4 regions of the Glutamicibacter sp. 2E12 genome follow, and region 1 is predicted to be linked to each of the others. Evidence: riboswitches for the same ligand, from Rfam matches in the RefSeq annotation. Region 1 holds a riboswitch; each other region holds the start of a gene.

Region 1 (3,191 bases):
CTTGATGTCAGCTTCACTCAAGCCCGCGGATTCCAGCGCCTGCAGCAGGAAGAAGTATGGGTCGGTGCCCTTTGTAGCGGCCACGGTCTTGCCAGCGAGATCTTCAACGGACTCGATTTTCGAGTCCTTATCCACTACCAGGGCCGCCCATTCCGGCTGCGAATACAGTGCGATGGTCTTGATGGGTGCACCGTTCGAACGGTTCAGGAGCGCAGCGGAACCGGCTGTGGAACCAACATCGATTGCGTCGGCGCGAAGAGCTTCATTGGCCTTGTTGGAACCAGCGGACTGGATCCATTCGACATTTACGCCCTGCTCCTTGGCGGCTGCTTCCAACCATCCCTTTTCCTTGAGTACCAGGCTCAGCGGGTTGTAAGTGGCAAAGTCGATGGACAGGGTCTGACCATCCGAGGAGGCTGTAGCGTTTTCGCCAGCACAGCCGGTCAGGGCAACTGCGCCAACGATCAAGGCGGCGGCGGACAATGCAGTGCGGCGGGTGAGACGGTTCAAAAGCATGGAGAATCCTAGAATTGTGCGTGCAAGCGGTGTAGGTGAAAAGGCAAAGGGGACGAATGGTTCGGGACCCACGGCGTGGCCGGGACTAATGGTTGGTTGGGTCGACGCCGAGCAGGCGCAATAGGTGCAGGCGATCTGCAACGAACTTTTCATCGGTATGCCGGCGTGGATGCACAGCTGAGATGGACAGATCCTCGATGACGCCCGCTGCACTATGCCCAGCGCCTCGCCCCAGAACAATCACGCGGTCAGCCAAAGTCAACGCCTCGTCCACATCATGGGTCACCATGAGAACAGTGGTGGGGAACGATGCGTGAATCGAGAGCAGCAGATCCTGCATCTTCAAGCGTGTCAGCGCATCGAGGGCGCCGAAGGGTTCATCAAGAAGCAATACACCCGGGCGCCGAGCCAGCGCGCGAGCCAGCGAAACCCGTTGCGCCATGCCTCCGGAGATCTCGCGTGGGCGCAAGCTGGCTGCATGGCTCAGACCGGTCAGCTCGATCAACTCATCGATCAGCGAGTTGCCGGCGCGCTTATCGGTTTCCGGTGCCAGGCCCAGTGCAATGTTCTGGCGAACCGAGCGCCATGGCAGCAGCCGGGGCTCCTGGAAGGCAACGGCGCATAACTCGTTGATGCCGGTGACCTCGCGGGTGCCGGTGCGGATGGTGCCGGTGGTGGGGTGGTCCAAGCCCGATACTGAACGCAGCAGCGTGGATTTTCCGCAACCGCTGGCTCCAAGAATGGCCACGACTTGACCTGCTGGAATTTGCAGGTTGATATCGGTCAGAACGGTGCGGCTTTCCATCTTGGTGGTGAAGGTTCGCGACACGTTGCTGAACTGCACGTCCAGGGCGCTTGAAGCTGAGGCAACGGGAGCTGCCTCGGGCGCTGCAAAGGAAAGAGTCATGTTCATCTCCATCGTTCCTGGCGGTAGCACCGGCCTGCAGAGCAAAACTCCAAAGGTGGTTGCTGCGGCGTCGTGGAGCCAGATCTCTCGGCCGCTCGGGATGGTTACGTGTCCATTACAACGAGTCGAACGATTTGAACGCAAATCTTGCGTAATATGAAAAAATCTTCGACAACTACGTCACATTGCCCAGAAATTTCGTTATTTATTTTATTGCAGGCCGGTTTGCTCGACATTAAGCAAAACTTTGCAACTCATCTTCGGCAGGACGCGGATTAGGCTGTGAAATTTGAAGATGGGCACTGCCGGCACTGGGACGAAATGTGACTTCGCGGGTTGGAAACGCCGGTTTATTACCGTTACAAATGAATTACGACCCATCCAGAGCGGCTGAGAGATCTGGCTCCACGACGCCGCAGCAACCACCCCAATAGCGGGACGGTGCTACCGCCAGGACCGATGGAAAGAATTGAGAACCCTGATGCCTATTGGTGAATCGCACAATGCCCTCGGACTGGACTTCAACCAGCTCAGTGACCCTTCGCAGGCCACCACAATGGACCTGGACAAGTTTGAAGAACAGCTGCCGACCAGGCAATTGCTGAAAATCACCCCCGGACCAAGTGCGGATGAGCAATACGACCGGCTGGCCGAAATTTTCCGTCCCGTTTTTGCGCAGATCGCCGCGACAGCCAAGGACCGCGACTTGAACCGCGTGCTTCCTTTCGAGCAGGTAGGCCTGCTGAATCGCGAGCGTTTCGGTGCGCTGCGCCTTTCCGTTGCCGACGGGGGCTACGGCGCACGGCTGGTGGATGTCTTCCGTCTGCTCATCGAGCTGTCCGAGGCGGACTCCCACGTAGGCCAGCTGTGGCGTGCGCATATCGCATTCGTCGAGAACGTCTTGGCGCTGGAGGACGAAGAGCTGCGCAAGAAGTGGGTCGCTCGCATCGCTGCCGGGCAGATTATCGGCAACGCCTACACCGAACGCGGTGGCAACGCCCTGGGCACCTTGAACACCAAGGCCAGCACCGTGGACGGGCGCTGGGTGATCGACGGTGAAAAGTACTACTGCACCGGCACCATTTTTGCCGACTGGACCACCGTTGCCGTGGCCCACCCGGAGCTCGCCGGCCGCCAGATCGCCGTGGTCTCCACCCAGCGCAGCGGCGTCAAGATCCTCGACGACTGGGATGGGTTCGGCCAGGGCCTCACCGGAACCGGCACTACCGAATTCCACCAGGTCCCGGTGGATTGCTTCATGCCGCAGCAGACCAATGACTCCGAAGCGGCGATCTTCCAGCTGGTGCTCATGGCCGTGCAGGCAGGCATCGCCCGCGCCGCATTGAACGACCTGCGTCACGCGGTGCAGGCACGCACCCGCATCTTCACCACTGGAACCGGGGTGCCGGTATACCAGGAACCCCAGGTCCTCCAGCTGGTGGGCGAAGTTTCCGCGGAGTCCTTCGCTGCCGACTCCGTGGTGATCGGCGCAGTCCTTGAAGTTGAAGCCGCCTTGGGCGATCCGGGACTGAACGACGAGGAACGCTACGCCGTATGCGAGCTGGCCGCCAACCGCGCGCAAACCGTGGTGCAGCCACTGGCCATCGGCGTGACCAGCAAGCTCTTCGACGCACTGGGAGCCTCTTCCACCAGAAGCGGCTGCAACCTGGACCGGCATTGGCGCAATGCGCGCACCATCGCCACCCATAACCCGGCGATCTACAAGGCGCGCATCGTCGGGGACTACGAGATCAACGGGGTCCAGCCG
Region 2 (3,191 bases), 330 kb from region 1:
GAATCATCTGCACCCGCTTCTCGCTGCGTGGCGTAACCAGCTGCTCCGTGATGCCGTCGCCGCCCAGGGAAACACGGGGAGCCTGCTCCAGGCGGACCAGTTTCGTTTCTGGAACCTCGAAGAGGGTACCTACTTCCATGCCCAGCACTTCGCACAACCGCAAAAGGGTCGAAACCGAAGGGCTGGTCAGGTCGCGCTCGACACGTGAGAGGAAACCTTTGGTCAGTCCGGATAGCTCGGCGACCTGGTCAATGGTCATGCGCTGGGTCTGGCGCACCCCGCGCAGCCTCGCACCGATGTTGATCGCAGCACCGGTTGGTTCAACTGGCAAGGTTTTCATCGTTTGGCTCCATCGACGTTTTTTGCAGCAACTACAACCGCAACCACTTTGGCTTCAAGGCCTGCGGGGCAAGTTTACCAATGGTAAACACACGGCGCCCCTACCGCGGACCCACCACGGTCACTAGACTCTGTCCATGGACAGCACCAAGGACAAGCTCTGCGGGTACCTGAACGACGCACGCGAGAATGCGATCTTCAAGGCAGAAGGCCTCGCCGAGCACCTGGCCCGCACCCCGCTCACCCCTACGGGCACCCATATCCTGGGTGTACTACACCATTTGGCGATCAATGAATACGAATATTTCGGCACCTGCCTCAAGCGCAAGGCCAATGACCGCTACGTTCGCGAGTTCATAGCTCCGCATGATCCCGACGCGGATTTCCTTCCGCCAGCAGACATGCGCGCGCAACAGCTGATCGGCCTCTATCGGAAAGCCATCGCCTTCGCCGATGAGGCCATCAGCACCCTGCCCCTGGTCAGCCCCGTAGAGGTACCGTGGTGGGGGCCAGCCGGGAATACCACATTGGATCACCTGCTCATCCATGCGCTCGCCGAGACCTCCCGCCATGCAGGGCATTTGGACATTATTCGCGAGCAGCTCGATGGCCGTGCTGGCTGGACCGCGCAACTGGATCTGCTGCCCGGCTACACCGCGGGGCAATGGGCCGAACAACGCGAGAAGCTGCAGCAACTGGCCAATGCCTTTGCCCCGGGCAGCTGAGCCGCAGTCATATTACGCATTCGGACTTCACCGCGCCCTGCCACCGGCGGTACCATCGGAAATGTTGCTTCACGAGACGCGGCGCCAAGCTCCGACTGGCCGCGCACCAACCCCAAGTTCATGGGTGGTTCGGATGAGGAAGCGGTCCGCGCATCAACAGGTGCACGGGCAAGAGCTCGCAAGAGAGTTGACGTCCCATGGCATATCCGATTCTGCCCGTCATCGACCGCCAGACCGGCCAAGTGCAGTTCAAGGCCGAAGGCCGCTGGCGCACCCGCTACGTTGCAGATCCGCTCAGGCTTGAACAGCTCATTGCCCGTTGCGCCCGCCGGCCGACCTATGATCCGGCCACTTCTGAATTGCAGCTGGTGCTGCCGGTAGCCGGAGATCCCGCGGGCAAGCGAATTGCTTTTAGCCTTGCCAAATTCCCAAGTGCAGGAGCCCTGACTAAACTGGGTGGTTGATCCGATCCACGGGTTTCATTGGAAAATCCATGTTCCAGGAGGGTCATCGTCGCGATGCCACAGCACCCAGAAACCGAACCTACCAAAGCGCAGATCCAGCGATGGCGCAAGTATCTCGCAGATGAAGTCGCCGAAGGCTCCATCTACCGGGCCCTCGCGGAAAAGAAAACCGGTCAAGAACGGCAAATCCTGCTGGGCCTTGCAGAGGCGGAAGCCCGCCACGAATCCCACTGGCGCGTCCTGCTCGGCGAGCATTTCAAGGAAGTCCGCCCGTCGCTGCGACGCACCATGCTGCGCTTCCTGGCATTGCATTTCGGTTCGGTCTTCGTGCTGGCCATGGCCCAGCGCTCCGAAAGCAGTTCGCCCTACCGCGACGACAAGGACGCCACCGCGCAGATGGCGGCCGACGAACAGGTCCACGAAGAGGTCGTCCGGGCGCTGGCTACAGCAGGCCGTGCGCGCCTTTCGGGCAACTTCCGCGCTGCGGTCTTCGGCGCCAACGACGGGCTGGTTTCCAACCTGGCGTTGATCATGGGTATCGGTGCGACCGGTGTTTCAGCGACCTTCGTGCTGTTCTCCGGTGTTGCCGGTTTGCTGGCCGGCGCACTGTCCATGGCAGCTGGCGAATACGTCTCGGTGCGTTCCCAGCGCGAGCTGCTGACCGCCTCGCGACCAACCCAGGTCACGCTAACCGCCGCCCCGAACCTCGATCTGGACGCCAACGAGCTGGTGCTGATCTACAAGGCCCGCGGAATGAGCGATGAAGATGCAGCGCACCGGGCCGCAGAACGCATGGGCCTGTTCACCTGCGATTGCAACCCCGACTTCTCGTTGAACCCGGAAGGCCGCGGCGAAGAACTCGAGAAGGAGCACCAGGAACTGGGGTCGGCCACCGGCGCGGCGGCCACCTCGTTCATCCTTTTCGCTTCCGGCGCGGTCGTGCCGATCCTGCCTTATATCCTTGGGCTCTCCGGCATGACCGCGATCCTCGTCTCGGTAGTCCTGGTAGGCGTGGCCCTGATGATCACCGGAGGGATCGTGGGACTGCTTTCCGGTGCCTCCCCGCTCAAGCGCGGCCTGCGCCAGCTAGCCATCGGCTGGGGCGCAGCGGCCATCACCTACTGCTTGGGCCTGATCTTCGACGTCAGCATCGGATAGCAGCCTGCTGCGATTCGAATGCCGGTACAGCTTTGGCTGTACCGGCATTTTCCATGCCGTGCTCTAGCTGTTCTCCGGCCGCCGGGTACGCCGGCGCAGGGTTTGCATGCTCTGGATGAACTCCATCGCTTCTTCGGCGGTTTCCACCAGAGCAATCTTCTGTTCCATGACACGGTCCTTGGCCAGGGCCTGAAGCAGCGGCCAAGCAGGCAGATCCCTCGTCCAATAGTCCTTGCCGATCAGCACCATCGGCACCACGCGAGCACCGGTAGCGTAGTAGTTTTCGCAGGCATCCTGGAAGATTTCCTGCACCGTGCCGGCGGCCCCGGGCAGAACTACCAGCCCGCCGTTGGACTGCTCCAGCAAAATCGCTTCACGAATGGAATTGGTGAAGAACTTGGCAATCTGGGTGGCAAACAGATTCGGCGGCTCGTGGCCGTAGAACCAGGTTGGCACGCCCAGGGACTGCCGCTGGCTCGGGAAACGCTCCTTGACCATCAGCGCA
Region 3 (3,191 bases), 310 kb from region 1:
CTCGCACACCGTGTACGGTCCGTATACCTCGGTGAGGCCATATACATGGACTACCTCGATGCCCAGCTTCTGCAGCTTGGAGATGATTGCCGGGGACGGGGGAGCTCCTGCGGTGGTGATGCGCAGTGGCGCATCGAGCTGGTGGGCGCGGGTGGAGTCGGCGATGATGGAGCAGACGGTCGGAGCGCCGCACAAGTGGGTGGTTCCAAGATCCTCGATGGCATCCCAAACGGAATCTTCGCGCACGCCGCGCAGGCACAGGTGCGTTCCTCCCGCTGCGGTGACGGCCCATGGAGTGCACCAGCCGTTGCAGTGGAACATCGGCAGGGTCCACAAGTAGCGGGTCTTGGCGGTGAAGCCCTGGTGGTGCGCTTCGCCCAACGAGTTCAGGTAGCTGCCGCGGTGCGAGTAGAGCACGCCCTTCGGCTTGCCGGTGGTGCCCGACGTGTAATTGAGAGTGATCGGAGCCCGCTCATCGGCGATGGCGTAGGGAAGTCTTTCATCCGAGGCTTGTGCGATTAGCTCGTCCAAGGTGGCGTCCACGGGCACGTCCGGACGTTCTCCGGCGTACTGGTCATCGGCGATCTCGATGAGCGCCTCCAGCGTTGGGTTCTCGCGGCGCAGGGTCTTCGTGTTCTCCAACAGCTCTGTGTCGGCAAGCATCAGCTTGGCAGCAGAATGATCAATGATGTATTGCAGCTCGTGGGCCGAGAGTCGGGTGTTCAGGGCAACGAGGACTGCGCCTGCCAGCGGTACGGCGTAATGCGCCATGAGCATTTCGGGAGTATTCGGTGCCAGCACGGCCACGCGGTCGCCCGGCTCAATGCGAGCCTTCAGCGCCTGGGCAAAGCGGTGCACCCGTGCTTCGAATTCTTCATAGGAGAAGCTGCGAGTTCCATGGATGACGGCGGTCTTCTTCGGATAGGCCTCGGCTGTGCGTTCCAAGAAACGCAGTGGGGTCAATTCTGAATGGTTTGCCTGAATCTCTACCATGGTGTGGCTATTCCTCAATCGTCATCGATGGTTACGGAGAACAATAAGCAGGAGTGTGACTCAATGCACTCCATGACCAATAGTGGCATGAACCTCAGCGTCATGCCGGGAAACCAAGTTTCATTACGGTGGGCGGTAGGGAATTCGCGCCAGGGCCCCGAGCCCAGGGGAGGAGTTAGTGTTCTGCCGAATCAAGAGCGGCGGAAGCCTGCTGCGATCATGGGGCCGAAGCGTTCAAGAAGCGCGGCGTATGGCGAATAAAAGACTGCCCAAGGACTTCTGGCGGGGCCTTGGATCGAATATTGCGTCGAATATTGCGATTTGCGAAGTGAAATGTTTGACGGCTGTTCGTCATGAGCCATATCGTTTTAAACAGAATCAAGAGCATCAGCTATAAGCCCTGGCTTGCTGATCGGCAACCCTCTCAACGGTAGTGGGGTGCTCCAGGTGAGGATTCGGTTCCACACAAAATGTGCTGGAACAAGTACCGCACACGGCGCGGAACTTCAGCCCAAGCGGCTTCGAGTAACGAGAAGCCAATGCTTGCAGGCTACTGCGCGGTGGGCAAGACCCAAAGGAATCGAGCCATGTCATTGAATCTTGAACTTGACCCGTTGACCCTGCGCAAGGTTTTCGCTCAGCATCCATCAGGGGTAGCCGCCCTCTGTGCAGAACTGGATGGCGTGAAGACCGGAATTGTCGCTTCATCGTTTACCGTGGGAGTTTCCCTTGAACCTGCACTGGTGATGTTCGCCGTGCAGAAGTCCTCGAACACTTGGCCAAAGCTGCGCGAAGCTGGCCGCATTGGCGTCTCAGTGCTGAGCGAACGCAATGATGGTGTCTGCGCTCAGATTGCGTCGAAAAATGGCGACCGGTTCCGCGGAATCGATACCTATTCCTCGGATCAGGGCGCGCTCTTCGTCAACGACTCCACGTTGTGGCTGGAGACTTCGATCTACAACGAGGTCGAAGCGGGGGATCACTGGGTAGTCCTGATGGAAGTCCACGGGCACCGCACCTCCGAGCACTCGCCACAGATCTTCCATGATTCGCGGTTCCATTCGCTGCCGATTCCTGAGCTCGTATAAGCGCTTCGCATCTTCCAAAGCTCCGGCCAGATCAAATCATCGATCTGGCCGGAGCTTTTTGAATTCCGGTTAGGCGGGTTGAGCCGTTCCCCGCAGCCCTCGACACCGGCAATGCCCGTTCTCTCTCGCCACCCTGAAGACGTGGCAAGATGGCTGGCAATCTCATGGCCTGCCATCTTGGGCCAGCTGCCCCAGGCATTTGGCGATAACCTCGTCATCAAAGTATCTGTCGCGAGAAACCTTGAACTCGCCATATCCGCCACCCGCCTGGGCTGTCGAACAGAACCGCGCAGGTAGCTCATGGATCCTCGCTGCACGCTGGACCGGCCTCGGTTCGTAAGCAAATCAATAACGTGGCCACGGCCGCGGTTGATGAAGCCCTAACTGAGGAGCTCTTGGAATCCCTCAGGCAGCGAGCTGTCCAGGCGGCCGTGGCCGCCGTGACCGAACAGGTGGAGGCCAACGAGGCAGCCGAAGAAGCCCAAGACGACGAGGGCGAGGCTGAACCGGAGGAAACCCTTTACTACGGTTCCGTTGATGAGTTTGTCCGTGAGTACCTGCGCAATGTCTATCGCCGGGCGATCAACGGCCGGTCGCGGGTCTGGGCTGCCCGGTGGTGGGAATATGACGAGGCAGTGATCCGTCTGGAAGCGCTGTGGCGTTCCTGGGAACATCTGCGCATGGACCCCAGCACCGGCATGAGCGTGTGGTGGCGTGACCACGCGGACCACCATATGGCGGTCTTGCTGGACCCGGATGGGCCGTTTTCCTCGGCAGCGGACACCGACGAAAACAAGTCCAAAAAAGGGCAGCCGTTGCCTTATGCAGCGCCGCCGGAGGGCTTGTTCCCTGACCAACGTCAAATCCACCTTCCAGTTGTTGAACCTCCAAAAAAATATTTATTCTAGTGGGTAAGTTTCTTTGATATAGTAACTACGACTGATCAGAGACGGATCTTGTAGTCGATCTTGACTTCGGTCGTGCAAAGCTCCTGCGCATCAATTTTCAGCGCCAAATCTCATTTGGCGAATGGAACTTGGAAGTTAGGAGCAATAACTCAGGGCATGTGAAAATGCGATTCTTCGTGTTTCCACAGGGCCTCAATCAAAA
Region 4 (3,191 bases), 1.0 Mb from region 1:
GGCATGAAATCGTCGGGACCGTCATGCAGGCCGCCGCTGACGGCAGCGGGCCGGCAGCCGGAACCAAAGTCGCCGTGCACCCGGCAACACCAGGCGAGACCGGGGAACCCTACCCGGCCGACCGCCCGAATCTTTCCCCGGGGTGCACCTATCTGGGCTCGGCCGCCCGCTACCCGCACACCGAGGGCGCATTCGCCCGCGAAGTGAACCTGCCATCACGCATGCTGCGTGAGCTGCCTGCTGGCTTAGCACTGCGTGATGCGGCACTGGCAGAACCGGCTGCGGTTGCTTGGCATGCGGTGTCGCGCGCCGGTGAAGTCGCCGGCAAGAAGGCGCTGGTTATTGGTGCTGGGCCGATCGGAGCTCTCGCTGTAGCAGTGCTCAAGCGTGCCGGAGCCAAAGAAATCATCGCAGTGGACATGCACGAGAAGCCGTTGGAAATCGCCGGGAAACTCGGTGCCACTTCAACTTTGCGCGCCGATGACCAGGAAGCTCTTGCCCAGGTGGGCGCGGACGTGGTGATCGAGGCCAGCGGCAACTTCCGCGGGTTGGCCTCCGCCGTGCGCGGTGCCGTGCGCGGCGGTCGAGTGGTCATGGTCGGGTTGCTGCCCTCAGGAGAACAACCCGCACTCATTTCGCTGGCTATTACCCGCGAGCTGGAACTGGTTGGTTCCTTCCGCTTCAACGACGAAATCGACCATGTGCTTGCTGCCCTGGCCGACGGTTCACTGCAGGTTTCCGAGGCGGTAACCCACGAGTTCCCGGTCGCCGATGCGCTTGAAGCCTTCGAAACGGCCAAGGATTCGGCTCGCTCCGGCAAAGTCCTGCTGAACTTCCTGGGGCAATAGTTGGCTTCAGCTAGAAGTGCACCGCGGCGGCCCCTGAAGTCGGGGGCCGCCGCGGTGCTTTTTAGTTCAGCGAACTCTAGTTGGTCTCTGCGATGCTTACCGCGGTTGTCACGGGCACCGGATTGGCGAAGAGGTCCAGCACCGGGCAGTGTGCATCCACTGCGCGGCGCAGTTCTTCATAGCGTTCAGCTGATTCCGGTCCGGCAATCCGGATGTCCAGATCCACCGACGAGAAGCCGGGGCGGATGGTCTGGTCGATGCCGAAGAGTCCGCGGACATCGAGGTGGCCATTGGCCTGGATCTTCACGTCGTCCACCTGGATGCCGAGGTTCTGCGCGTACAAGCGGTAGACCACAACCTGGCAGGAGATGAGCGCTCCGAGCGCGTATTCCACGGGGCTTGCGGCCAGGTCGCTGCCGCCCAGGGCAGCTGGCTCGTCGACCTGGAAGGTGTGCTTGCCGGAGACAATGTTGCTGGCTACCGAATCGAAGCCTTCGCCCTCGACGGTGAAAGTCAATTGGGCACTTTGCGGGGCAGCCGAAATTCGTTCGCCCCAGCCCTTGCCTGCTTCCTGCAGGCGCTGTGCGCGGTCTTCGGATACGGTTGGGGCAGATGCTGCATTAGTCATGGGGAATTGATCCCCTTTCTGGCGCAAGGGGCGCCATCGCTTACGCATCTTTGCGTTCAAGATGCGTCGAATCTTCACCTGGGGCACCCCGCACAATGACGCAGGAGGGTTGCCGTCCACTCAGCCAGGGCTCAAAGAGTGGAACTCGTGATTCAGTGATTAATTTCTATCGGTTGCAGGGCCCGCGGGTAAAGGGCAGAAGTAACTTTTCGTCACCGGGCATCTTGCTTTCCGGCTCGCTAAGATGGAATCTAGCTCTCGGGCGCCCACTGCACGAACAATGAACGGCGAGTATGGAATTCCAGCTGACACTTTCTGCGGCCCAGACCTTGGTGACCGAATCCGAATACAACCTGGGCCAATTCCTGTGTGATTCCGGAAAAGTGCAGATCGCCAACCGGGTAATGCAACCGGGATCTACCCGCATCTCCGGTGTGGTGCTGCGTGAATCGGTGATGGCCCAATTGGAAATCACCGAGGGCAATATCAGCTTCACCAGCTTCTGCGGCAAGCATCCGGGGGTTCAGTCCTGTGAAGATGTCGCCGCCTTGCTCATTGAGGTCACCACCGAAGAAGACCAGGGCTTTTTCGTCTCCGACTCCGGGGTGGATCCCCACGCTTGGAAACGCAATAGCAAGCCGCAGTGGGAACGTACCCTTGACCGTCTGCTTCCAGTCATTTCCGATGAGCCGCTGGTTGCCGAAGAACCGCTGGGATTGATCCTGAAAGTGGTAAGCGAACCGCGTTATGGCGGCGAGGACGCGCTGACCTTGCAGGCACGCCCGGCCCGCCAGGGCACCAAGAGCCCCTGGATCCAAACCGGGATCAGCTGGCGCAATGTTGCTTTTGATACGCGGTTCTCCAAGAAGCAGCGTCGTGCGGTCGTTGAACTGGACCGGTTGCGTGAACACGTTGAACAAGATACTTATCGCCATTCGTGGGATCCCAAGGAGTGGATCTCCTTGATGGATCTTCCAGGCCAGGACCTGCTGGATGCGTTCGAAGCCCTGCGTGAAGCTGGAGTGCAGATCGTCAACGGCGGTTCTACGGCCAAGGCCCCGGTGGAGTTCAGCGAGCAACCAGCCATGGCACACGTGGATGTGCGTCGCGGTGAACATGGCCTGAGCATGGAAGGGAAGCTGCGCGGGCCGAGCGAAGAGCACGTCTACCTCTTGCCCATAGGCACGCCGCCGACCTTGTTGGCTTACGCGTCCAGCCCCTTGCCGAAGGCCAGGGAAATCGGTTTGGCCCGGTTCGCTGAACCGGTCACGAAGGAACTGGCCACATTTATTGAATCCGGTGCGCAATCCATCCCGCAGGAAGGCGTTGAGCTTTTCGAGCGCCAGCACCTGGACCGATTGCGCCTGATGGCACCGTTGAAGAGCGAGGATGACAGCTACAGCATCCCTGTTCCAGCACGCCCCAGCCTCAAGCTGTCCCTGGAGAGCATCCGAACTCCGCTGACCGTGAGCTATTCCTGGGAGTACGCCTCCGCGGGCCCCCGCCAGTATGCCGTGGAAAAGGAAATTGCTGCTTCGGTGCAGGACAAGCTCGGCGCGCAGGCTTCCTTGGGGCAACTGACCTCTTCAGGAATCTTCCCGCCGAAGGAATTCAGCACCTCCGAATCCATCGATTTCTTGGTCTACGCATTGCCGCTATTGGCAGAGCATCCCGATGTGGTCGTTGAAGAGCAGAACAGGCTGCCGAAGTACCGG

Evidence for each region. A riboswitch is a leader RNA that binds a small molecule or an ion and turns the genes downstream of it on or off. The one in region 1 is predicted to bind S-adenosylmethionine.
Region 2: linked by a shared signal. The riboswitch ahead of ACP3TE_RS04290 (hypothetical protein) and the one ahead of ACP3TE_RS05870 (acyl-CoA dehydrogenase family protein) in region 1 are both predicted to bind S-adenosylmethionine.
Region 3: linked by a shared signal. The riboswitch ahead of ACP3TE_RS07430 (flavin reductase family protein) and the one ahead of ACP3TE_RS05870 (acyl-CoA dehydrogenase family protein) in region 1 are both predicted to bind S-adenosylmethionine.
Region 4: linked by a shared signal. The riboswitch ahead of ACP3TE_RS10750 (OsmC family protein) and the one ahead of ACP3TE_RS05870 (acyl-CoA dehydrogenase family protein) in region 1 are both predicted to bind S-adenosylmethionine.

What each region holds. Positions count from the first base shown of each region.
Region 1 is NZ_CP188297.1:1,268,128-1,271,318, reverse strand. Features, by position in the region: gene ACP3TE_RS05880 (aliphatic sulfonate ABC transporter substrate-binding protein) at 1-516, opposite strand, end outside; gene ACP3TE_RS05875 (ABC transporter ATP-binding protein) at 602-1,423, opposite strand; SAM riboswitch class I at 1,429-1,530, opposite strand; SAM riboswitch class I at 1,798-1,889, shown strand; gene ACP3TE_RS05870 (acyl-CoA dehydrogenase family protein) at 1,905-3,191, shown strand, end outside.
Region 2 is NZ_CP188297.1:942,485-945,675, forward strand. Features, by position in the region: gene ACP3TE_RS04280 (helix-turn-helix domain-containing protein) at 1-340, opposite strand, end outside; gene ACP3TE_RS04285 (DinB family protein) at 477-1,064, shown strand; SAM riboswitch class IV at 1,132-1,245, shown strand; gene ACP3TE_RS04290 (hypothetical protein) at 1,262-1,528, shown strand; gene ACP3TE_RS04295 (VIT1/CCC1 transporter family protein) at 1,583-2,686, shown strand; gene ACP3TE_RS04300 (LOG family protein) at 2,750-3,191, opposite strand, start outside.
Region 3 is NZ_CP188297.1:1,581,865-1,585,055, forward strand. Features, by position in the region: gene ACP3TE_RS07425 (long-chain-fatty-acid--CoA ligase) at 1-993, opposite strand, end outside; SAM riboswitch class IV at 1,370-1,486, shown strand; gene ACP3TE_RS07430 (flavin reductase family protein) at 1,581-2,081, shown strand; gene ACP3TE_RS07435 (DUF4913 domain-containing protein) at 2,513-2,989, shown strand.
Region 4 is NZ_CP188297.1:2,291,591-2,294,781, forward strand. Features, by position in the region: gene ACP3TE_RS10745 (L-idonate 5-dehydrogenase) at 1-848, shown strand, start outside; gene ACP3TE_RS10750 (OsmC family protein) at 925-1,476, opposite strand; SAM riboswitch class IV at 1,508-1,629, opposite strand; gene ACP3TE_RS10755 (DEAD/DEAH box helicase) at 1,770-3,191, shown strand, end outside.